Regions from separate parts of the Streptomyces sp. NPDC050619 genome, predicted to be linked through region 3. Evidence: riboswitches for the same ligand, from Rfam matches in the RefSeq annotation. Region 3 holds a riboswitch; each other region holds the start of a gene.

The links. A riboswitch is a leader RNA that binds a small molecule or an ion and turns the genes downstream of it on or off. The one in region 3 is predicted to bind cobalamin.
Region 1: another riboswitch for cobalamin. It lies ahead of AB0I77_RS29475 (HoxN/HupN/NixA family nickel/cobalt transporter); the one in region 3 lies ahead of AB0I77_RS08985 (ribonucleoside-diphosphate reductase subunit alpha).
Region 2: another riboswitch for cobalamin. It lies ahead of AB0I77_RS11140 (cobalamin biosynthesis protein); the one in region 3 lies ahead of AB0I77_RS08985 (ribonucleoside-diphosphate reductase subunit alpha).

The regions. Positions count from the first base shown of each region.
Region 1 is NZ_JBFAIR010000020.1:24,580-31,815, reverse strand. It holds gene AB0I77_RS29485 (PP2C family protein-serine/threonine phosphatase) at 1-1,102, opposite strand, end outside; gene AB0I77_RS29480 (metalloregulator ArsR/SmtB family transcription factor) at 1,384-1,734, opposite strand; cobalamin riboswitch at 1,814-2,039, shown strand; gene AB0I77_RS29475 (HoxN/HupN/NixA family nickel/cobalt transporter) at 2,066-3,226, shown strand; gene AB0I77_RS29470 (histidine kinase) at 3,314-4,465, shown strand; gene AB0I77_RS29465 (response regulator transcription factor) at 4,453-5,103, shown strand; gene ribA (GTP cyclohydrolase II) at 5,143-5,805, opposite strand; gene AB0I77_RS29455 (MarR family transcriptional regulator) at 5,964-6,479, opposite strand; gene AB0I77_RS29450 (dihydrofolate reductase family protein) at 6,552-7,236, shown strand, end outside.
Region 2 is NZ_JBFAIR010000005.1:74,565-81,800, reverse strand. It holds gene cobN (cobaltochelatase subunit CobN) at 1-2,143, opposite strand, end outside; gene AB0I77_RS11145 (cobyric acid synthase) at 2,140-3,648, opposite strand; gene AB0I77_RS11140 (cobalamin biosynthesis protein) at 3,645-4,586, opposite strand; cobalamin riboswitch at 4,684-4,826, opposite strand; gene AB0I77_RS11135 (CU044_2847 family protein) at 5,051-5,395, shown strand; gene AB0I77_RS11130 (serine protease) at 5,376-7,236, shown strand, end outside.
Region 3 is NZ_JBFAIR010000004.1:133,608-140,843, reverse strand. It holds partial or broken gene AB0I77_RS09000 (helix-turn-helix domain-containing protein) at 1-316, opposite strand, end outside; gene AB0I77_RS08995 (nucleotidyltransferase family protein) at 370-993, opposite strand; gene AB0I77_RS08990 (ribonucleotide-diphosphate reductase subunit beta) at 1,072-2,079, opposite strand; gene AB0I77_RS08985 (ribonucleoside-diphosphate reductase subunit alpha) at 2,079-4,439, opposite strand; cobalamin riboswitch at 4,562-4,703, opposite strand; partial or broken gene AB0I77_RS08980 (GNAT family N-acetyltransferase) at 4,740-4,811, opposite strand; gene mctP (monocarboxylate uptake permease MctP) at 5,098-6,726, opposite strand; gene AB0I77_RS08970 (DUF3311 domain-containing protein) at 6,723-7,022, opposite strand; gene AB0I77_RS08965 (YbdD/YjiX family protein) at 7,176-7,236, opposite strand, start outside.

The DNA of each region.
Region 1 (7,236 bases), on a different contig from region 3:
GGGAGAGCCGGAGCGCTGTGGCCCGTAGTCCTTCCCCGGTGGGCTCGATGCGGTTGACGCAGGCGATGAGCCGTTCCTCGCCGAACAGTTCCCCTACCTCGTCGCGTTCCTCGATCAGGCCGTCGGTGTAGCACAGCACCCGGTCGCCCCGCTGGAGTGTGTATCCGCTGACCCGGGGCTGGGCGCCGCCGAAGCCGACGGGCAGGGTGGTGGGGCCTGCCAGCTGGCGGGCGACCTGATGGTCGCGGATCAGCAGAGGTGCGGGGTGGCCCGCGTTGACCCATTGCAGGCGGCCGGTCGTGATGTTGAGGTTCATCATCTGTGCGGTGACGAAGTGGTCGGTCCCGAACTGCTCGGCGATGGCCTGGTCCATGAACGCGTACTTCTCGGCGAGGCTGATGCCGGCGCGTCTCGCGTGCCGGTAGGCGCCGACGGCGACGGTCGCCATCGTGGCCGCGTCCAGGCCATGGCCCATCGCGTCAATCACGGCCGCATGCAGGATGTCGTCGTTGAGGGCGTAGTCGAAACTGTCGCCGGCGATGTCGTAGACGGGCTCCAGGATGCCCGCCACCTCGACCTGCGGCACGGACATCGACAGCGGCGGCAGCAGACTCCACTGCATCTCCGCGGCCACGCTCATCGGCTCGCGGCGCCGGGCCTGGAAGAAGCGGTCCGTGTAGGCGTGCTTGGTGACCAGCATGTCGGCGACCAGACCCGCGAGCCTGCGCAGCAGCCGCCGGTCGTCGTCATCGACCCTGTCCAGGGTGAGCGCCATCACCCCGACCTCGTCACTGCCGTCCAGCAACGGCAGGTACATCCGAACGCCGCCGGCCTGCGGGACCTCTACCGGGGCCATCCGCAGGAAGGCCGTGCCGGCCGCGGAGTCGCCGATCGCTTCGGGTGCACCGACCAGCAGCCCCCTCCCCGGCAGCGGCACGAGGAACTCCTGCGCATAGTCCTGAAGGAGGATCGAGACGTCCCGTCCGCCGACCTTGGACACTTCCTCGGCGATCAACGGAGCGACCAACTGCGGTGGCATCTCGTGTGCCCGGTCCAGCAGGACCCCGAGCAACCGCTCTCCGAATCCTTCCGACCGGTCCACTCCGGCTCCCCCGGCTTGCCCGGTTTTGTCGGGCTGCGGCTCACTCTCGGCCACAGCCGCCCCCTACCGGCCTGAATGGCGCATTGCCGATCGCCGGTGTGCATCGTCCACGGCCTTCTCGTCCTGCAAGCATGCGCATCGCTCGATCATCACGCGCCGCGCCAGGGCTCACCGCGCGCAACCGCATCCGCGCCCGGCGAATCGCCCGAACGGGGCAGGCGGCCGAGATTGCCGATGCGGTCGGGCACTGACTGCGCGCTCGACGAACTCTCACCCGGCGTTCAACGCGCGCAGTGCTTCAGCAACTCCGAAGTCCGCTCGTCCACCACCCGGTACCGCACGATCCGGCCGTCTTTCGCCCCCTCCACGATGCCCGCCGTGCGCAGCAGGCGCAGGGCCTGGGAGACGGCGGTGTCCTTCATGCCGGTGGCGACGGCCAGGTCGGAGACGGCCAGCGGGCCGGCTCCGTGGAGGGCGAGGAGGAGGGCCAGGCGGCCGGGGTCGGCGAGGAGGGAGAAGCGGTCGGCCCAGGTGCGTACGTGATCGGGCTCGCCGACGGCGGCGATGGCATCGCAGACCCGATGTCCGTCGATGGTGCGCAGGCCGGCCCGCTCCGCGGGGACGAGGTGCATGGGGTCATCATCGCAGCTGCCTGTGCGGCCGGTGATGTCTTCTTCTCAACTTGCCTTGATACCTGAGCAGATATGCAGCCTTGCAGGTGTCGGCCGTGGCTTCTAGGGTGGGCGGGCCGTGGTGTTCGGGAAGACCGGTGACAGCCCTTCGGGGCTCAGGCCGGAGCGGCCCTCGCCACTGTGATCGGGTAGTTCCCGTCCCATGTACATCCCATGTACGACGCCACTGGCCCTCGGGCCGGGAAGGCAGGGGCGGGCGCGTCGACCCGTCAGCCAGGAGACCGGCCACGGCATCACGAAGCTGATCCACGAGGTGCTGGAGCGTGACTGTATGAGCGTGCCCAAAGGTGTGCCCCAGGGTGGTCCCCATGCTGCGCCCCATGGCGGTCCCCATGGCGGGTCCGAAATCGCCGCCGCCACTGGGTCCTTCCGCTGGCGCCGTGAGGACACCGTCCGTACCGCCGGGCTGCTGGGGGTGATCGTCGCCCTGCATGTCGTGGCCTTCGGGATTCTGTTCCTGCTGGTGATACCGAGTCACTACGAGATGGGCTCCAAGGCGTTCGGGGTCGGACTGGGCGTCACCGCGTACACGCTGGGCATGCGGCACGCCTTCGACGCCGACCACATCGCGGCGATCGACAACACCACCCGCAAACTGATGGCGGACGGCAAGCGGCCCGTGTCGGTGGGTTTCTGGTTCGCCCTCGGGCACTCCAGCGTGGTGGTCGTCATGGCGCTGCTGGTCGCCGGCGGGGCGAAGCTCGCGGGCACCCTGATGGACGACGGGTCCCGCAGCCACCAGATCCTCGGGACCGTCGGTACGACGGTTTCCGGATCGTTCCTGTATCTCATCGCCGCCCTCAACCTGGTCGCGCTCCTGGGCATCCTGCGCGTCTTCAGGGCCATGCGCGGCGGACGCTACGACGAGGCCGAGCTGGAGGCGCACCTCGACGCCCGCGGCTTCATGAATCGCGTGCTGGGCCGGTTCACCAAGTCCATCACCCGCCCCGGCCAGATGTTCCCGCTCGGTTTCCTCTTCGGCATCGGATTCGATACGACGACGGAGGTCCTGCTGCTGGCCATGGCCGGCAGCGGTGCCGCCGCCGGGCTGCCCTGGTACGCGATCCTGTGCCTGCCGCTGCTGTTCGCGGCGGGCATGAGCCTGTTCGACACGCTGGACGGCACGTTCATGAACTTCGCCTACCAGTGGGCGTTCTCCAACCCGGTGCGGAAGGTCTTCTACAACCTCGCCATCACCGGCCTGTCCATCGCGGTGGCCTTCTTCGTCGGCACCATCGAGCTGGTGGGCGTCCTGCACGACAAACTCGGCCTGCGCGACCGCGTCACCGGCTGGATCGCCGGCCTGGACCTGGACAACGTCGGCTACGTCATCGTCGGTCTGTTCGTGGTCGTCTGGGCAGCGGCCCTCGCGTACTGGCGGCTGGCCAGGGTCGAGGAGCGCTGGGCCGTCCGCCCTGCCGACACCGGCTGAGGGACCGTGTGAGGGTGTAGCGCGCTACACCCTCACACGGGTGCCTCCTCACCCGACCGCCCGGCCCGCGTCCTCTAGCTTTGCCCCATGTGGAAAACGGTCCAGCGCGCCGCGTGGGCCACGGTGCATCTCGTGGTGGCCGCGGCGATGGCGTTCGGCGTGTGGATCTTCATCACCGTGCTGTTGATCACCGCCATCGGCACGCTCGCGGTGGTCGGTGCGTGGATACTGCCCGAGACGGTGCTGCTGATCCGCCGGATCGCCGGGGCCAAGCGGCAGCTGACGTCCGCCTGGACCGAGCGGCGGATTCCCGAGGCCTATCAGGGCCTCGACGGAACCCTGCGCGAGCGCCTGCGGATCGCCGTACGCGATCCCAGCACGCTCATCGATCTGCGCTGGATGCTCGCCTACTACTTCTACGGCGCGCTCGTCTTCCTCGCGCTGCCGCTGTGGCCCGTAGGGCTGGTCGTCGACGGCGTGTGGTGCGGGCTGCTGCGGCGGCGCGCGGTGGTGCTGCCGCTGATCGTGCGGCTCGCGGACATCGAGGCCCACTGGTCGACCGTACTGCTCATGCCGTCCCCCAAGGCCCAGCTGGCCGCGCGGGTGGAGGAGCTGAAGGAGACCCGGGCCGACGCGATCGCCGCGCACGGTGCCGAGCTGCGCCGCATCGAGCGGGACCTGCACGACGGTGCGCAGGCCCGGCTGGTGGCCCTGTCCATGCGGATCGGGCTCGCCAAGCGCGCCTACGACCATGATCCCGAGGCCGCGCGCAAGCTGCTGGACGACGCCCAGGACCAGGCCGAGGAGGCGCTGACGGAGCTGCGGCACGTGGTGCGCGGCATCCATCCGCCGATCCTCACCGACCGCGGACTGGTCGGCGCGGTGCGGGCGCTGGCCGCCGGCAGCGGACTCACCGTGTCCGTCGACGACGACGGCGTGGACGAGGGCCCGCGGGCGCCCGCGGCCGTGGAGGCCGCCGCCTACTTCGTGGTGGCCGAGTCGCTGACCAACGTCGCCAAGTACAGCGGGGTGACGCGGGCCGAGGTCCGGCTCGCCCGCACCCGGCGCGGGCTGACGGTGCGGGTGCGCGACGAGGGCCGGGGCGGCGCCGACGAGGCCGGTGGTTCGGGGCTCCTCGGCATGCGGCGGCGGGTCGCGGCGCTGGACGGGACGTTCGATGTGACCAGCCCGGCCGGAGGGCCGACCGTGATCGATGTGGAGCTGCCGTGCGTGTGGTGATCGCCGAGGACAACGCCCTGCTCAGGGAAGGACTCGTGCTGCTGTTGACGTCCGCCGGGCATGAGGTGGCCGCCGTCGTCGGCACCGGTCCCGAGGTCGTGCCGGCGTTGCTGGAGCACCGGCCGGATGTGGCCGTGCTGGATGTGCGGATGCCGCCGAGGTTCCGTGACGAGGGGCTGCGTGCGGCGCTGGAGGCGCGTAAGGAGATTCCTTGGCTGCCGGTGCTGGTGCTCTCGCAGTATGTCGAGGAGTCGTATGCCGCTGAGTTGTTGGGTGGTGGGAGCAGTGGTGTGGGTTATCTGCTCAAGGACCGGGTGGGTCGGGTGGATGAGTTCCTCGACGCGCTGGAGCGGGTCGCGGGTGGGGGGACCGCTCTCGATCCCGAGGTGGTGACCGAGTTGCTGTCCCGGCGGCGGGACACTCCGCTGGACTCGCTCACTCCGCGGGAGCGGGAGGTGCTGAAGCTGATGGCGGAGGGGCATGACAACGCCACCATCGCCAAGAGTCTCGTCGTCACCGAGCGCGCGGTCCACAAGCACATCGGCAACGTCTTTCTGAAGCTGGGGCTGCCGGTGAGGGACAGCGGGCACCGCCGGGTGCTGGCCGTACTGGCGTATCTGGCGCACGCGCCGGAGTGACGCCGGTACGGCCGTTCCGGGTAATGGTGTAGCGGGTCCTCAGCCCGCGTGACGTTCCGCCAGCAGTTCCGGCTGCTCCCTCAATTCGCCCAGCGGGAGGGTGTGCTGGGTCTGGAGGACCTTCGCGCGCAGGTAGCGGACGTTGTGCGCGGTGGTGAAGACGCCGGTCGGGATCCTGTCCTGGACGTCGATGCCGAGATCCCTCAACTGGTCTGCCTTGTCGGGGTTGTTGGAGAGCAGGTCCAGGCTCGGGATGTCGAGGGCCCGCAGCATCTGGGCGGCCGCCGTGTAGTCGCGGGCGTCCTCGGGCAGGCCCAGCGCGGTGTTGGCGGCGTACGTGTCGAGGCCCTGGTCCTGGAGGGCGTACGCGTCGAGCTTGTTGTAGAGGCCGATGCCGCGGCCCTCCTGGCGGAGGTAGAGCAGGACGCCGCCGCGGTCGGCGATGCGCTCGACCGCCTCGCGCAGCTGCGGTCCGCAGTCGCAGCGGGCCGAGCCGAAGACGTCCCCGGTCAGGCACTCGGAGTGCAGCCGGACCAGCGGGGTGGTGCCGGGCGCCGGGTCGCCGAGGACGACGGCCAGGTGTTCCTGGCCGTCGGCGAGGCCGTGGAAGGTGACCAGGTCGGCGTCGACGCCGTAGCCGTCGTGGAAGCGCAGGGGGACGCGGACGCGGGAGCGGGGGGTGGCGGTGGGGAAGTCGGGCATGGGGTTCTCCCGGGTCCGGTGCTCATATCTGCTTCAGATTTGAAACAGATCTACGGCTAGGGACCCTACCCCATGCTTTAAAGTTGAAGCAATGCTCTGTGATGCAGGTTATGGGCGTTGTAGGCGTTTTGGGCGGGGCGCGTTATGAGCGGGAGGCGTTATGAGCAGGACGGAGAGGAGCGTCGGCGCCACGGGACGTCCTCGGGTGCGGACTGGGCGTCGTCCCCCTGGAGCCCCTGCGCGATCCCCGTGCAGATCTCCTCCAGCTGATCCACCTGCTCCGGAGTGAGCCGGTCGAAGAGGGAGGCGCGGACTGTCTCGACGTGGCCGGGCGCCGTCCGCTCCAGCACCGCCATCCCCTCTTCGGTGAGCGCGGCGACGCTGCCCCGCTTGTCCCCTCGGCAGTTCTCGCGCCGCAGCAGGCCGTCCTTCTCCAGGCGGGTGACCGCGTACGTCAGCCGGCTGCGGGTGATCTTCAGCTTCTCCGCGAGATCGGTCATGCGCAGACGGTGCTCCGGCATTTCGGAGAGGTAGGCGAGGATGGAGTAGTAGAGGTGTGGCATGCCGGCCTCCTGCTGGAGCTGCCGGTCGATCGCGTCCTCCAGGAGGAGCGACGCGGCGACGTACGCGCGCCAGGCGCGCTGCTCCTTCGAGGTGAGCCAGCGAGTCGTCATGCCCCCAGTGTAGGTTTGTTTCAAACTTGAACCAAGCCCGCCGTGCCGCCGCCTTCGAGAGGGACCGCGCCGATGCCTCACCCGTACGTCCTCCTCTCCGCCGCCGTCTCCCTCGACGGCTACCTGGACGACACCGGCCCCGACCGCCTGCTGCTCTCCAGCCCGGCCGACTTCGACCGGGTCGACGAGGTGCGGGCGTCCGTCGACGCGATCCTCGTCGGCGCGGGGACCATTCGGGCCGACAACCCGCGGCTGCTGGTCAACTCGCCGGAGCGGCGGGCCGCGCGGGTCGCCGCGGGGAATCCGGAGTATCCGCTCAAGGTCACGGTCAGCGGGTCGGGCGAGCTCGATCCGACGGCGAAGTTCTGGCACACGGGTGGGGAGAAGATCGTCTATACGACGGAGGAGGGGGCGGGGCGGGTTCGGGGGGTGGGGCTGACGGCGGAGGTGGTGCCTCTGGTTTCTCAGGGTGGTGAACTGGACTGGCGGCTGTTGCTGGAGCATCTGTACGACGTCCGGGGGGTCCGCCGTCTGATGGTCGAGGGCGGCGGGCAGATCCACACCCAGCTGCTCCGGCAGGGCCTCGCCGACGAGCTCCAGCTGGTGCTGGCCCCGCTGTTCGTCGGCGATCCGGACGCGCCCCGGCTGTTCGGGCCGGGTGTGTATCAGCGTGGACGGCTCCGGCTCGTGGAGACGCGGCCCATCGGCGACGTGGTCCTCATCCGGTACGAGCCGACGGCACCCGGCACCGGCAGCC
Region 2 (7,236 bases), on a different contig from region 3:
CCGGCACCTTCGCCGGCGCCCCCGGCTCGGCGAGCAACTCCTTCTCCACGAGCCCGAAATGACCCGCCAGACAGGCCCTGAGCCCCGGCAACGCGTTCGCCTGCCCGCCCCACACCTGCGAGGCGCGCAGCACGGCGAGCACCAGGTTGACGCGCGGCTCGCCGACCGGCCCGCCGCCCAGGATGTGCAGCCCGTCCCGGATCTGCACGTCCTTGATCTCGCACAGATAGCCGTCGATGTGCATGACGAACTCGTCGAACGCGTCGTCATCCGGCTGGTCGTCCACATGCAGGTCGTGGTGCAGCTCGGCCGCCTTGACCAGCGTCCAGATCTGCGCGCGCACGGCCGGCGCCTTGGTCGGGTCCAGGTCGGAGACGAGCGCGTACTCGTCGAGGAGCTGCTCCAGCTTGGCCAGGTCGCCGTAGGTGTCGGCACGGGCCATCGGCGGCACGAGGTGGTCGACGACCGTGGCGTGCCCGCGCCGCTTGGCCTGGGTGCCCTCACCGGGATCGTTGACGATGAAGGGGTAGACGAGCGGCAGATCACCCAGCACGGCGTCCGGTGCACAACCGCCGCTGAGCCCGAGCCCCTTGCCCGGCAGCCACTCCATCGTGCCGTGCTTGCCCATGTGCACGATGGCGTCCGCGCCGAACGAATGCTCCAGCCACCGGTACGCCGCCATGTAGTGGTGCGACGGCGGCATGTCGGGGTCGTGGTAGATCGCGATCGGGTTCTCCCCGAAGCCGCGCGGCGGCTGGATCATCACGACGACGTTCCCGAACTGGAGGGAGGCGAGCACGATGTCGTCCCCGTCGACGTACAGGCTGCCGGGCGGTTCGCCCCATGCCTCCAGCATCGAGTCCCGCAGCCCGGGGTCGAGCTTGTCGAACCAGGCCCGGTAGTCGGAGAGCGGCACGCGCGCGGGCGCGGAGGCCAGCTGCTCCTCCGTCAGCCACTCGACGTCGTGACCGCCGGCGTTGATGAGCCGGTGGATCAACTCGTCGCCGCCGGAGGGGTATTCGGTGACGCCGTACCCGGCGTCTAGCAGCGCGTCCAGCACCCGTACCGCCGAAGCGGGCGTGTCCAGTCCCACCGCGTTGCCGACGCGCGAGTGCTTGGTCGGGTAGGCGGTGAAGACGAGCGCGAGCTTCTTGTCGTGGTTCGGCTTGTGCCTCAACCGCGCGTGCCGTACGGCGATCCCGGCGACCCGCGCGGCCCGCTCCGGGTCGGCGACGTAGACCGGAACATCGTCCGGACCCTGCTCCTTGAAGGAGAAGGGAACCGTGATGAGCCGCCCGTCGAACTCCGGGATGGCGACCTGCATCGCCGCGTCCATGGGGGAGAGGGCGGCGCTGGACTCGTCCCAGGCGCTCTTGGACGACGTCAGGCAGAGCCCTTGCAGCACGGGGATGTCGAGGTCGGCCAGCGCTCCGATGTCCCAGGCCTCCTCGGCACCGCCCGCCGACGCCTGCGAGGCGTGCGTGCCGCCGGCGGCGAGGACGGTGGCGATCAGGGCGTCGGCCCGGCCGAGGATGTCGTACAGGCCTTCCTCGGCGCCGCGCAGCGAACCGCAGTAGACGGGAAGGGCGTTGGCGCCGTGCGCCTCGATCGCGTCGCACAGCGTGTCGATGAAGGCGGTGTTGCCGGACAGCTCGTGCGCACGGTAGAAGAGCACGCCGATGGTCGGGCGCCCCTCTTGCGGCGCGGGCGAGCCATGGACGCCGTACTCGGGCATCTTCCGCGGCTCGACGAACCCCTCGCCCGTCAGCAGCACGGTGTCCGAGAGGAAGCGGGACAATTCAGTCAGGTTCTCCGGGCCGCCCTCGACGAGATACCGCAGCGCCTCTGCCACGACCCCCGCGGGCACGGACGACTCGGCCATGAGCTCCGCGTCGGGCACGCTCTCCCCGCCGAGCAGCACGGTCGGAATCCCGGACGCCTTGAGGGCGGCGAGCCCGTCCTCCCAGGCGCGCTTGCCGCCCAGCAGCCGTACGACGGCGATGTCCGCGCCCTCGAGGAGCGCGGGCAGATCCGCCGCCACGTCCACCCGGGTCGGATTGCCGATCCGGAACGAGGCACCGGAGGCGGCACGCGCCGCCAGCAGGTCCGTGTCGGCGGTCGACAACAACAACACTGTGCTCATGCGGGCGCTCCCGGTGGAATGAAAGGCAGTCCTTGCGGCGCGCCCGACTCGATGAGCCGCCACAGCGCGTCCGTGTCCGCGTGCTGTTCGATCAGGTCGCCGAGCCGGTCGAGTTGCTCCTCGCGCAGCGCGGCGAACGACGTGTCGGCGGCCGGCACGAAACGGCGGCCCGCGGCGGCGGCCACCTCGCGCAGGAACGCCCGCCGGAACCCGTCCGACTCCAGTGAGCCGTGCCAGTGGGTGCCCCAACTCTGCCCGACCCGGCAGCCGTCCAGGAAGGGAAGTCCGCCGCTGATGTCGGCGACCCCGTGATGAATCTCGTACCCCTCGACGCGCTCGCCGAGGGCCTCGCCGACGGGCCGGGTGAGGGTCTTCTCGCGGGCGAACCGCACCCGGACGGGAAGGATCCCGAGCCCCTCCACACGACCCTGCCGGCTCTCGACCTCGTCCTCGATGTGCTCGCCGAGGATCTGGAAGCCACCGCAGACGCCGAGGACGGGCCTTTGCTCGGCGGCTCTGCGGACGAGGGCGTCGGCCAGCCCCCGCTCCCGCAGCCACTCCAGTGCGCGGACCGTACCCCGCGTCCCCGGAATCACCACCAGATCGGCGTCGGCCAGTTCCTCCGGCCGGTCCACGAACCGCACGACGACACCCGGTTCGGCGGCCAGCGCGTCCACGTCGGTGAAGTTGGACATGAGGGGAACGGCACAGACGGCGACCCGCAGCACGTCCTCGCCGACGGGCGGGGCGGTGTTCGACTCCCGCACCGTCCCCCGCAGAGACACGCGCAGCCCGTCCTCCTCGTCGATGCCGAGCCCGTGCCGGAAGGGCAGCACGCCGTACGTCCGCCGCCCGGTGAGCCCGTGCAGCATCTCCAACCCTGGTTCCAGCAGGCTGACATCCCCGCGGAACTTGTTGACCAGAAACCCGGCGACAAGTTCCTGGTCCTCGGGCGACAAGAGCGCGACGGTCCCGAAGAAGGAGGCGAACACCCCGCCGCGGTCGATGTCACCGACCACGAGCACGGGCAGCCGCGCATTGCGCGCCACGCCCATGTTCACGATGTCGGTCCGCCGCAGATTGATCTCGGCAGGACTGCCGGCCCCCTCACAGATCACCGCGTCATACGTGCCCCGCAATTCGGCGAGACAGTCGAGAACGGTCCCGAGCAGCCGCTGCTGCCGCCCGCCGTGATAGCCACGGGCACTCATCTCACCCACGGGCTTCCCCATGAGCACGACCTGACTGCTCTGCTCGCCCCCCGGCTTGAGCAGCACGGGATTCATCAGCGCGGTGGGCTCGACCCGGCAGGCCTGCGCCTGCATGGCCTGCGCCCGCCCGATCTCGGCGCCCTCCCGCGTCACGAACGAATTCAGGGACATGTTCTGCGCCTTGAAGGGAGCGACCTTGACCCCCTGCCGCACCAGCCACCGGCAGATCCCGGCGGTGACGACACTCTTGCCGGCGTCGGAGGTGGTACCGGCGACGAGGAGACCGCCGTTCATGAGGTACGCCCCTTCGTGAGAAGCCGTGCGGCCACGCACCCGCCGAGAGCGAGCCAACTGACGCGTTGCGAGAGTCGTACGGCCCGTTCGACATCCTTTGTGGTGACGGCGCGGCCCGCTCCGTTCAGCACCGGGCGATGCTCCACCCGCCCGCCGTACGACAACGTCCCGCCCAGCCGTACCCCGAGCGCCCCCGCGAACGACGCCTCCACGGGCCCGGCGTTGGGACTCGGATGCTTCGCCGCGTCCGCCCGCCAGGCCCGCACGGCCCCGCGCGGATCCGGACCCGCCACCGCGCTCAGTACGGCGGTCAGCCGCGCTCCCGGCCACCCGGCGAGGTCGTCGAGCCGGGCGGAGGCCCACCCGTACCGCCGATACCGGGGCGACTTGTGCCCGACCATGGCGTCAAGGGTGTTCACGGCCCGGAACCCGAGCAGCCCGGGTACGCCGGCTACGGCCCCCCACACCAGCGCCCCGACCACCGCATCGGACGTGTTCTCAGCAACGGACTCCACCACAGCCCGAGCGATCCCATCGGCATCAAGGGCCTGCGGATCCCGCCCGCACAACCGCGGCAGCCGCGCCCGGGCGGCCTCGATGTCCCCCGCCTCCAGCGCACCCCCGATGCCACGCGCCTCCCGGGCAAGCGAAGTCCCGCCCACGACGGCCCAGGTGGCGGCACCGGTCAGCGCGACGGAGGCGGCAGGGGACGTCCGTACGGCACGAGAGGCGACGGCGCCGAGCGCCATGGCACCACCCGCGCACACGAGGGCATGCAGCGCGCCCCACCCCCGGTGGTCCCGCCACAACACCCGCTCCACGGCACCCGCGGCCCGCCCGAACGCGGCGACCGGATGCCCGCGGCGTGGATCGCCGAGGAGCAGGTCACCGAGGAGGCCGGCGGCGGCGCCGTACGCGAAGACGCGATCGGCACGCATGGACTCAGCCGACCGCTGTCACAGACAGGGTGCTGGTGGTGAACCTCAACAGGCAGCCGCACATGGCGATATGTCCTCACTCAGGGTGTCCACGCCCTGGTTCGACGAGACCGGCGGCGAGAGTTCCTGGCTCCCGGGGCTTCCTACCCCGGTGACAGTGGCGGGACCGCGCCGGATTCGCACCGGCTTCCTCTCCTGCCGCCGTATTGGCTCCGGCAGTCCACCACGGGGTTGGAAGGGCCGTCAACTTGCTGTTGACCTGCGAGAGCGGAGTGTGCTGAGGCCCACATCGCTAGCACGGCGGGGCGGCCGACGGGACCTGCTTGAACGGAATTCCCCTCCACGGGCGGCATTCGACGAACCCGCTTGTGAACGCGGAACGTGAGCGCCTGCAATATCACCCATGCCTCATACGGGGGCGCGGTGGATGCGGGAGGGGACGCACGGTGGCGTACGTGGGCGAGATGCTCCTCGACGACGGTCAGATCGTGCTGCTGGAGGTGGCCGGGGACGGGCCGGCCGGGGTGCGGCGTGTGTCGCGCGGCGCAGTGGTCGCGGGTGCGGCCGAGACCCTCCAGCAGGCCCTCGCCCGAGTGCGGCCCGCGCTCGGCGCGGTGGTCGACGGCGCCCGCGCGTTGCCGAGACCGCCCGGATCGGTGACCGTCGAGTTCGGGATCACGCTCAGCGCGGAGGCGGGGGTCGTGGTGGCGCGGGGGGCGACCGAGGCGCACTTCACGGTGAGTATGCAGTGGGCGAATCCGGACGAGTCCGTCATCCCGGGGCAGCGTGATGGCGACGACCGCTCCTGATGACGAACTCCCGCGGGGTATCGCACGGTTCTGGAGCGCGGACGGGCAGGTCGCCGGCTGCGGCTTTCTGATCGCGGAGCGCACCCTGTGCACGTGCGCGCACGTCGTCGCGGACGCGCTCGGCACCGGCGAGGCGGACCCGGTGCCGCCCACCGCTCCCGTGGCCGTCGACTTCCCCCTGCTGACCCCGCCCTCCTCCCGGCTGAGGGCCACCGTGACCCAGTGGCGTCCGGTGACCGGAGACGGCGGCGGCGACATCGCTCTGCTGACCCTGAACGCGGCGGTGCCGGGGACCGCTCCGGTCCGGTTCGCGGGCGGTACGGCCGTGTGGGACCACCCGTTCCGGGTGCTGGGCTTCCCGTCCCGGACCGAGGACCACGGGGTGTGGGCGCACGGCCGGCTCCGGGCGCCCGTCGGCAAGGGCTGGACCTCCATGGAGTCCCACGGGACGGCCGTCGAACAGGGGTTCAGCGGAGCGCCGGTGTGGGACACCGAGCAGGGCGGGGTCGTCGGCATGACGGTGGCCGCGGACGTCGGCACCGGGGCGACGACTGCGTACCTGATCCCCGCCGCCCTGCTGCTCGGGCTCGACCCGTCGCTGCGGGTCTGCCCGTTCCGCGGCCTGGAACCCTTCCGGGAGCAGGACGCGGCGGTCTTCTACGCCCGCCGGGCGGACAGCGAACGCATCACCGCCGCTCTCCGCGACCACCCCTTCGTGCCGGTGGCCGGGGCGTCGGGAGTGGGCAAGTCCTCGCTGGTGCGCGCCGGCGTGCTGCCCCTGCTCCGCTCCGCGGGCCACACCGTCACGGACTTCGTCGGCCAGCCGGACACCGACCCCGTACGCACCCTGGCGGAGGCCCTCGGCGACCAGTTCCCTCCCGTACGGCACCTCGCACGACACCTCGGCGGCGACCCGGACGCGGCCACCCTGCTCGGCGCCCGCATCCTCGAACACGCCGGTACGGCAGGCCACGTCATCCTCCTCGACCAGTTCGAGGAGACGGTGGGTGCCCGCCCGGCCGACGCCCGGGCGCTGCTGGATGTGCTGCTCCCGATGGCCCGCGCCGTCCACCCGGCCGGCCGCCGTCTGTGCGTACTGGCGACCCTGCGCTCGGCCTCCCTGGAGGAACTCGTCACTGGAGGCCGTGCGGAGGCGCTCAGCGGGACGGTCCAGATGATCGCGCCGATGACGTCCGGACAACTGGACGAGGTGGTGCGGCGCCCGATCGACGCCATTCCCGGAGTGGAGTTCGAACCGGGCCTGGCCGAACTGGTCGTGGCCGAAGCGGGCGGCGAACCGGGCGCCCTGCCCCTGGTGGAGTTCGCGCTCGCGGAGCTGTGGGAGCGACAGGAGCACAGCCGTCTCACCCATGCGGCGTACCGGGAGATCGGCGGTGTCGAAGGAGCGCTGGCCCGGTACGCCGACCACCAGCTGGCCCAGGTCTGCAAGGCACCCGGCGGTCCGGAACCGGCCGTAGCCCGCCGCCTTTTCGAATGCCTGGTGCGCCCGGTGAAGGGCAGGGAGTACGCTCGCGCGGCTCGCGGCTTCGACCAGCTTTCGCCGGAACTCCGCACCACCGCCCAGGCGTTGGCGAACACCCGGCTCCTCGTCATCGCCCGTGACAGTTCCGGGAAGGAGACCGTCGCGCTGGCACACGAGGCGCTGGTGCGGCAGTGGCCGACCCTGCGGGACTGGCTGGACGCATCACGGGCGTTCCTGACCTGGCACGAGAAGCTGCGCGGGCGGCTGCGGGAGTGGGAGGAGGCGGACCAGCACCCGGACCTGCTGCTGCGCGGCCGGGAGCTGTCGGCCGCGCGGACGTCGGCTGCGCTGCGGCCAG
Region 3 (7,236 bases):
TTGCGCACGATGTGCGGGCAGGCGTCGATGCCGGCGGCGGTGCCGGCCGAGGTGATCACCGGGTCCTCGTCGACGTACAGCACGTCCGGCTCGACGATCGCCCGCGGAAACCGCCGGGTGAGCTCGTCCTCGTGCCGCCAGTGCACGGTGCACCGCCGCCCGTCGAGCAGCCCGGCCGCGCCCAGCACGAAGACACCGGAGCAGACGCTGAGCACCCGGGCGCCCCGCACCAGGGCGTCGAGCAGCTCGGGCGGGTACGCGCGCGTGACGTACTCGTCCCGGCGGGCACGGCGATCAGGTCGGCTTCGTCCAGCCGACGACACAGACAGAAGCCCTGATCGGAATGCTCGCCGCGTATCGACCGCCAGATCAGGGAGGTCCAGGAGGTCCAGGAGGCCCGGCGGGCCAGTCCAGCACGGTCAACTCCGGCCATCGCTCTCGCCAACGTGCTGCCTTGGCCTCGTAGACCGACCGCGGGGCGAGTACCGGGTTCGGCCGGAGGACAAGGTTGAACACGTCGGCCAGGCCGTGCGGCGCATACACCCGCCACCGGCCGTCGGCCTCCAGCCGCACGCCCAGGCAGCACGTCGTCGCGGCGAAACTGTCGATCGCCGCCTCGGTGGAGGCATACGGCGGACACGCCACGCCGAACTTGTCCTCGTACCAGAGGTGGACCCGCGCCTCGTTGCGGATCTCGACCTCTGCGGGCAGGCCGGCGAAGGCCTCCCGCCCGGCCTTGATCACCGCGTCTTCGGCCTCCCAGGACAGATCGCCGGCGTCGAAGTAGAAGACGTCGTAATCCTTGATGCCGCCGGCCGGTGGCCTGTCGGTGACCACGTTCCACACGGTCTGGAACAGGCAGCCCGCCGTCACGTACCACCCGGGCAGATTCAGTGCCGCGGTGCGCGCCAGCACCTCCGTCAGCACATCGTTTCGTGAGAGCACCGCACGCAGGGACTCAAGTTGCTCGTCGAGAGGGAGACGGCTGATCATCGGCTCTGCTCACCTCGGGGGAAATGATGGTGATCCGGGCCGCGCCGCACACGCGGCCCGGATCACCATTGACGTCTGTCAGAAGTCCTCGTCCAGGTCCACGGTGCCCTCCACCGCCACCTGGTACGCCGAAGGGCGCCGCTCGAAGAAGTTGGTCAGTTCCTGGACGCCCTGGAGCTCCATGAAGGAGAAGGGGTTCTCGGAGCCGTAGACCGGGGCGAAGCCGAGGCGGGTCAGGCGCTGGTCGGCGACGCACTCCAGGTACTGCCGCATCGAGTCGGTGTTCATGCCCGGGAGCCCCTCACCGCAGAGGTCGCGCGCGAACTGGAGCTCGGCCTCGACGGCCTCCCTCAGCATGTCGGTGACCTGCTGCCGGAGCCGGTCGTCGAACAGCTCCGGCTCCTCCTTGCGGACGGTGTCGACCACCTCGAAGGCGAAGCTCATGTGCATCGTCTCGTCGCGGAACACCCAGTTGGTGCCGGTCGCCAGCCCGTGCAGCAGACCCCGGCTGCGGAACCAGTAGACGTACGCGAAGGCGCCGTAGAAGAACAGGCCCTCGATGCACGCGGCGAAGCAGATGAGGTTGAGGAGGAAGCGGCGGCGGTCGGCCTGGGTCTCCAGGCGGTCCAGCTTCTCGACCTCGTTGATCCACCTGAAGCAGAACTCGGCCTTCTCGCGGATGGAGGGGATGTTCTCCACGGCGTCGAAGGCCGCGGCCCTGTCCTGCGGGTCGGGGAGGTAGGTGTCCAGGAGGGTCAGATAGAACTGGACGTGGACCGCTTCCTCGAACAGCTGCCTGCTCAGGTACAGGCGCGCTTCGGGGGAGTTGATGTGCTTGTAGAGGGTCAGCACGAGGTTGTTCGACACGATCGAGTCGCCCGTCGCGAAGAACGCGACCAGCCGGCCGATCATGTGCTGCTCACCCGGGGTCAGCTTCGCGAGGTCGGTGACGTCCGAGTGGAGGTCGACCTCCTCCACGGTCCAGGTGTTCTTGATGGCGTCCCGGTAGCGCTCGTAGAAGTCCGGGTAGCGCATGGGGCGCAGAGTCAGCTCGAAGCCGGGGTCGAGCAGGTTCTGGGTGGGCATTACTGGCAGGCCTCGCAGGACTCGGGGTTTTCCAGGGAGCAGGCGACGGCGTCGGGGTCGGCCGTCTGCTGTACGGGGACGGTCTTCTCGGCCTGGGCCTGTGCCGCGCGGGCGATGCGGGTCGCCGGGCGCGAGCGCAGGTAGTACGTCGTCTTCAGGCCCGACTTCCAGGCGTACGCGTACATCGAGGAGAGCTTGCCGATGGTCGGCGTCTCCAGGAAGAGGTTCAGCGACTGGGACTGGTCCAGGAACGGGGTCCGGGCCGCCGCCATGTCGATCAGTCCGCGCTGCGGGATCTCCCACGCCGTGCGGTACAGGGCCCGTACGTCCTCGGGGATCCAGGCGAAGCCCTGCACCGAGCCGCTTGCCTCGCGCAGCGCCTCCCGGGTGCGGGCGTCCCAGACGCCCAGCGCCTTCAGTTCCTTCACCAGATACGAGTTGACCTGGAGGAACTCGCCGGACAGCGTCTCGCGCTTGAACAGGTTGGAGACCTGCGGCTCGATGCACTCGTACACGCCCGCGATGGACGCGATGGTGGCGGTCGGCGCGATGGCGAGGAGGAGGGAGTTGCGCAGGCCGGTGGTGGCCAGACGTTCCCGCAGGGCCGCCCAGCGCTCCGGCCAGGTCAGCTCCACGTCGTAGTGGTCGGGGTGCAGGACACCCCGGGCCGTACGGGTCTTCTCCCAGGCCGGCAGCGGGCCGCTCCGCTCGGCGAGGTCGGCGGAGGCCTCGTACGCGGTGAGCATGACGCGCTCGGCGATGCGCGTGGAGAGCTGACGAGCTTCCGGCGAGTCGAAGGGCAGGCGCAGCTGGAAGAAGACGTCCTGGAGGCCCATCACACCGAGGCCGACCGGACGCCAGCGCGCGTTCGAGCGGCCCGCCTGCTCCGTGGGGTAGAAGTTGATGTCGACCACGCGGTCCAGAAAGGTGACTGCCGTGCGGACGGTCTCGTCCAGCCGCTCCCAGTCGATGTCGCTGCCTGAGACGAATGCGCCCAGGTTCACCGACCCCAGGTTGCAGACCGCCGTCTCCCCGTCGTCCGTGACCTCCAGGATCTCCGTGCAGAGGTTGGAGGAGTGGACGACGTGCCCCGGCTCGGCCGTCTGGTTGGCGGTGCGGTTGGCGGCGTCCTTGAAGGTCATCCAGCCGTTGCCGGTCTGCGCGAGGGTGCGCATCATACGGCCGTACAGGTCACGGGCGGGGATGGTCCTGCGCGCGAGGCCGGCTGCCTCCGCCTCGCGGTACGCCGCGTCGAACTCCTCGCCCCACAGGTCGGCCAGCTCGGGCGCGTCGGCGGGGGAGAAGAGGGACCACTGCTCGTCCGCGTTCACCCGGCGCATGAACTCGTCCGGGACCCAGTGCGCGAGGTTGAGGTTGTGCGTACGGCGGGCGTCCTCGCCCGTGTTGTCGCGCAGCTCCAGGAACTCCTCGATGTCGGAGTGCCAGGTCTCCAGGTAGACCGCCGCCGCGCCCTTGCGCCGGCCGCCCTGGTTCACGGCGGCGACCGAGGCGTCGAGGGTCTTCAGGAACGGGACGATGCCGTTGGAGTGCCCGTTCGTGCCCCGGATCAGCGAACCGCGGGAGCGGATGCGGGAGTAGGCGATGCCGATGCCTCCGGCGTGCTTCGAGAGGCGGGCGACCTGGTGGTAGCGGTCGTAGATGGAGTCCAGCTCGTCCTTGGGGGAGTCGAGGAGGTAGCAGGACGACATCTGGGGGTGGCGGGTGCCGGAGTTGAAGAGCGTGGGGGAGGAGGGGAGGTAGTCGAGGCGGCTCATGAGCCGGTAGAGCGCGGCGACTTCGTCGAGGGCCCTCGACGTGTCGTCCTCGGCGAGACCGGACGCCACCCGGAGCATGAAGTGCTGGGGCGTCTCGATGACGTTGCGCGTGAGGGGGTGCCGGAGCAGATAGCGGCCGTGCAGGGTGCGCAGGCCGAAGTAGCCGAAGCGGTCGTCGGCGTCCGGGTCGACGAGCGCGTCGAGGCGGTCGGCGTGGATGCGCACGAACTCGGCCGTACGGTCGGCGATGAGCCCTTCCCGATGTCCCACGGCGACGGACTCGGTGAAGGACGTGACGCCCTCGGAGGCGGCCTCGGCGGCGATGTTGATCGTCAGCAGCCGGGCGGCGAGCCGGGAGTAGGCGGGGTCCTCGGAGATGAGACCGGCCGCCGCCTCGGTGGCCAGCTCGCGCAACTCCGTGCCGTCCGCGTGCGCGGACCGGCCGCGCAGCGCGGCGGCGGCGACTCTGCCGGGGTCGGCGTCGGGGAGGTCGGCGGTCAGCTCGGTCAGGGTCCGCAGCAACGCGGCTTTGGGACCGTCGTTCTCCAGGGCTGCTGAAGCCGGTTCGGCTGGCGCGATGGTCACGTGGGGCTCTCCCTCGCTCGGCACGGGGGCCTTGCGGAGGGACAGGGGGGCGGCACGAGCGCACACGGCGTCGCGTCCACCGGCCCATTCCACGAGGCCCGGACGTCAGGGCACCCGACCGCACGGCCGGGCACGCTGTCGGCAGGTCCTCGGACTGAACAGGCGTGCGGATGCACGCGAGTACACCGTTGCGGGACAGTTCCGGATTCGCACCGGATTCCCCTGCGGCGACAGCGAGCACGAGCATACATCTTGTGCCGTGCTCGGGAAGCACCCCCCACATGTTGTGTCGCGTCGGTGTCAGAGCGTCAACTCGTAGGTGAGCAGAGTGATGTCGTCGAGGTGCGGGATCGGGTTCCAGTCGCGCTCGGGAGGCCAGGTCGTGAGGGACTCCGCCCTTCCGGATCGGACCACGGACAGGATCCGTGTCGCTGCCCGGTTGCGGCAGCGCCCATCAGCGGCCTCCGGCCGCGGGGGACGACCAGTGCGCCCAAGACCGTTCGGAGCGTGCCAGTAGGCGGACTCACTCCCGCTCACTGTGAAGGAACGGTGCGGACGAAGCCCAGACGTTCGTAGATGCGGTGGGCGGAGCGCATCGTCCGCTGGGTCGAAGACGGGCCGCCGGATATTTCACCGGCGGCCCGTGAGCACGTACGACTCAGTGTGCGGCGCCCGCCGTGGCCGGCGGCAGCTCCACCGCTACGCCGGGGTCGCCCGCGTCCGCCGTGTAGTCCGAGGGCTTCGTCTCGTCGATGCCCTCCGGAGCCTTCAGCGCCTTGAGGACGAAGGTCAGCACCACGGTGACCACCACGTTCAGCACGAACGCCGTCAGGCCGATGTAGCCGATCTCCCCGATGCCGGGGATCTCCTTCGCCGAGCCGCCGAAGTGCTTCTGCGTCGGCGAGGCCACGCCGTACGCGGCGACCGTGCCGTACACCATGCCGACCGCCCAGCCCGCGAGCAGTGCCCAGCGGTGGAACCAGCGGGTGAACAGGCCGCCGACCAGGGCCGGGAAGGTCTGAAGGATCCAGATGCCGCCGAGCAGCTGGAAGTTGATCGCGACCGTCTTGTCCATCGTCAGGACGAAGACCAGCGCCCCCACCTTCACCAGGAGCGAGACCAGCTTGGAGACCTTGGTCTCCTGCTCCGGCGTCGCGTCCGGCTTGATGAAGTCCTTGTAGATGTTGCGGGTGAAAAGGTTCGCGGCCGCGATCGACATGATCGCCGCCGGCACCAGCGCGCCGATGCCGATCGCCGCGAAGGCCACGCCGGCGAACCAGGCCGGGAACATGTTCTCGAACAGCTGCGGGATCGCCAGCTGCCCGTTGCTGACCTTGACCCCGGCCGCGATCGCCATGAAGCCCAGCAGACCCAGCAGGCCCAGCATCAGCGAGTACAGCGGCAGGATGGTCGTGTTGCGGCGGATCACGTTACGGCTGCGCGAGGACAGCGTCGCCGTAATGGAGTGCGGGTACATGAAGAGCGCGAGCGCGGAGCCCAACGCCAGCGTGGCGTACGTCCATTGGCCCGCCTCTCCCGGCACCAGCGCACCACGTGGCGCGCCCGTCGCCGGGTTGGTCTGGCTGAACGCGTCGCCCGCCTTGGCGAAGATCTCGTCGAAGCCGCCGAGCTTGATCGGGATGTAGATGATCGCCACCGCGATGACGATGTAGATCAGCGTGTCCTTCACGAACGCGATCAGCGCGGGGGCGCGCAGACCCGACGAGTACGTGTACGCCGCCAGCACACCGAAGGCGATCAGCAACGGCAGGTCCTTGACGAACCAGTTGGTGTCCTCGCCGCCGCCGACGCCCATCACGTCCAGCACCGCCTGGATGCCGACCAGCTGGAGCGCGATGTACGGCATCGTCGCGAGGATGCCGGTCACCGCCACGGCGAGCGACAGGCCCTTCGAGCCGAAGCGCCCGCGCACGAAGTCCGACGTCGTCACATACCCGTGCTTGTGCGAGACCGACCACAGGCGGGGGAGGAACGTGAAGATCAGCGGGTAGATCAGGATCGTGTACGGCACCGCGAAGAAGCCGGCCGCGCCCGCCGCGTAGATCGCCGCCGGGACCGCCACGAAGGTGTACGCCGTATACAGGTCGCCGCCGAGCAGGAACCAGGTGACCCAGGTACCGAACGACCGGCCGCCCAGGCCCCATTCGTCGAGGCTGTTCTCGTCCGCGGCCCTGCGCCAGCGCGCGGCCAGGAAGCCCAGGACCGTGACGGCCAGGAAGAAGAAGATGAAGACGGCGAGTGCGACGCCGTTCACGCCGTCGTTCATGCCGACTCACCCTTGCTCTGGGCCGTGCTCTGGGCCTTGCTTTGGGCCGTGCTCTGGGCCGTGCGACCGCGCTGGTCGCGCTGCCACAGCTTGTACGCGGTCATCGTCAGCGCGGTGGAGATCAGCACCCACAGCATCTGGTACCAGTAGAAGAACGGGATGCCGATGAACGCCGGGTCCGTCTTGGCGTACGACCCCACCCACAGCATCGCCACGAAGGGCGCGACGAGGCAGAGCGCTATGACCACGCGGGCCGGTGTCACCACCGGGGGTCTCACTTCAGGCGCTTGTGACATACCGCGGCTCCATCCCCTCACTGATCACCTGTGCAACGCGCAGGCAATCTAGGCGACGGTGTCACGAAAGCGAAAGCCCCCGTCCGCATATCGGCCGTTTATCGGCCCAAGCCGCACCTCATCAGCACATCAACAGCACCCCCAACAGCTCCCTCAGCAGCAGCGGAACCCCTGCCGGGGGTCCGCCTCCTGCCGGTCCGTGCGCATCCGCTCG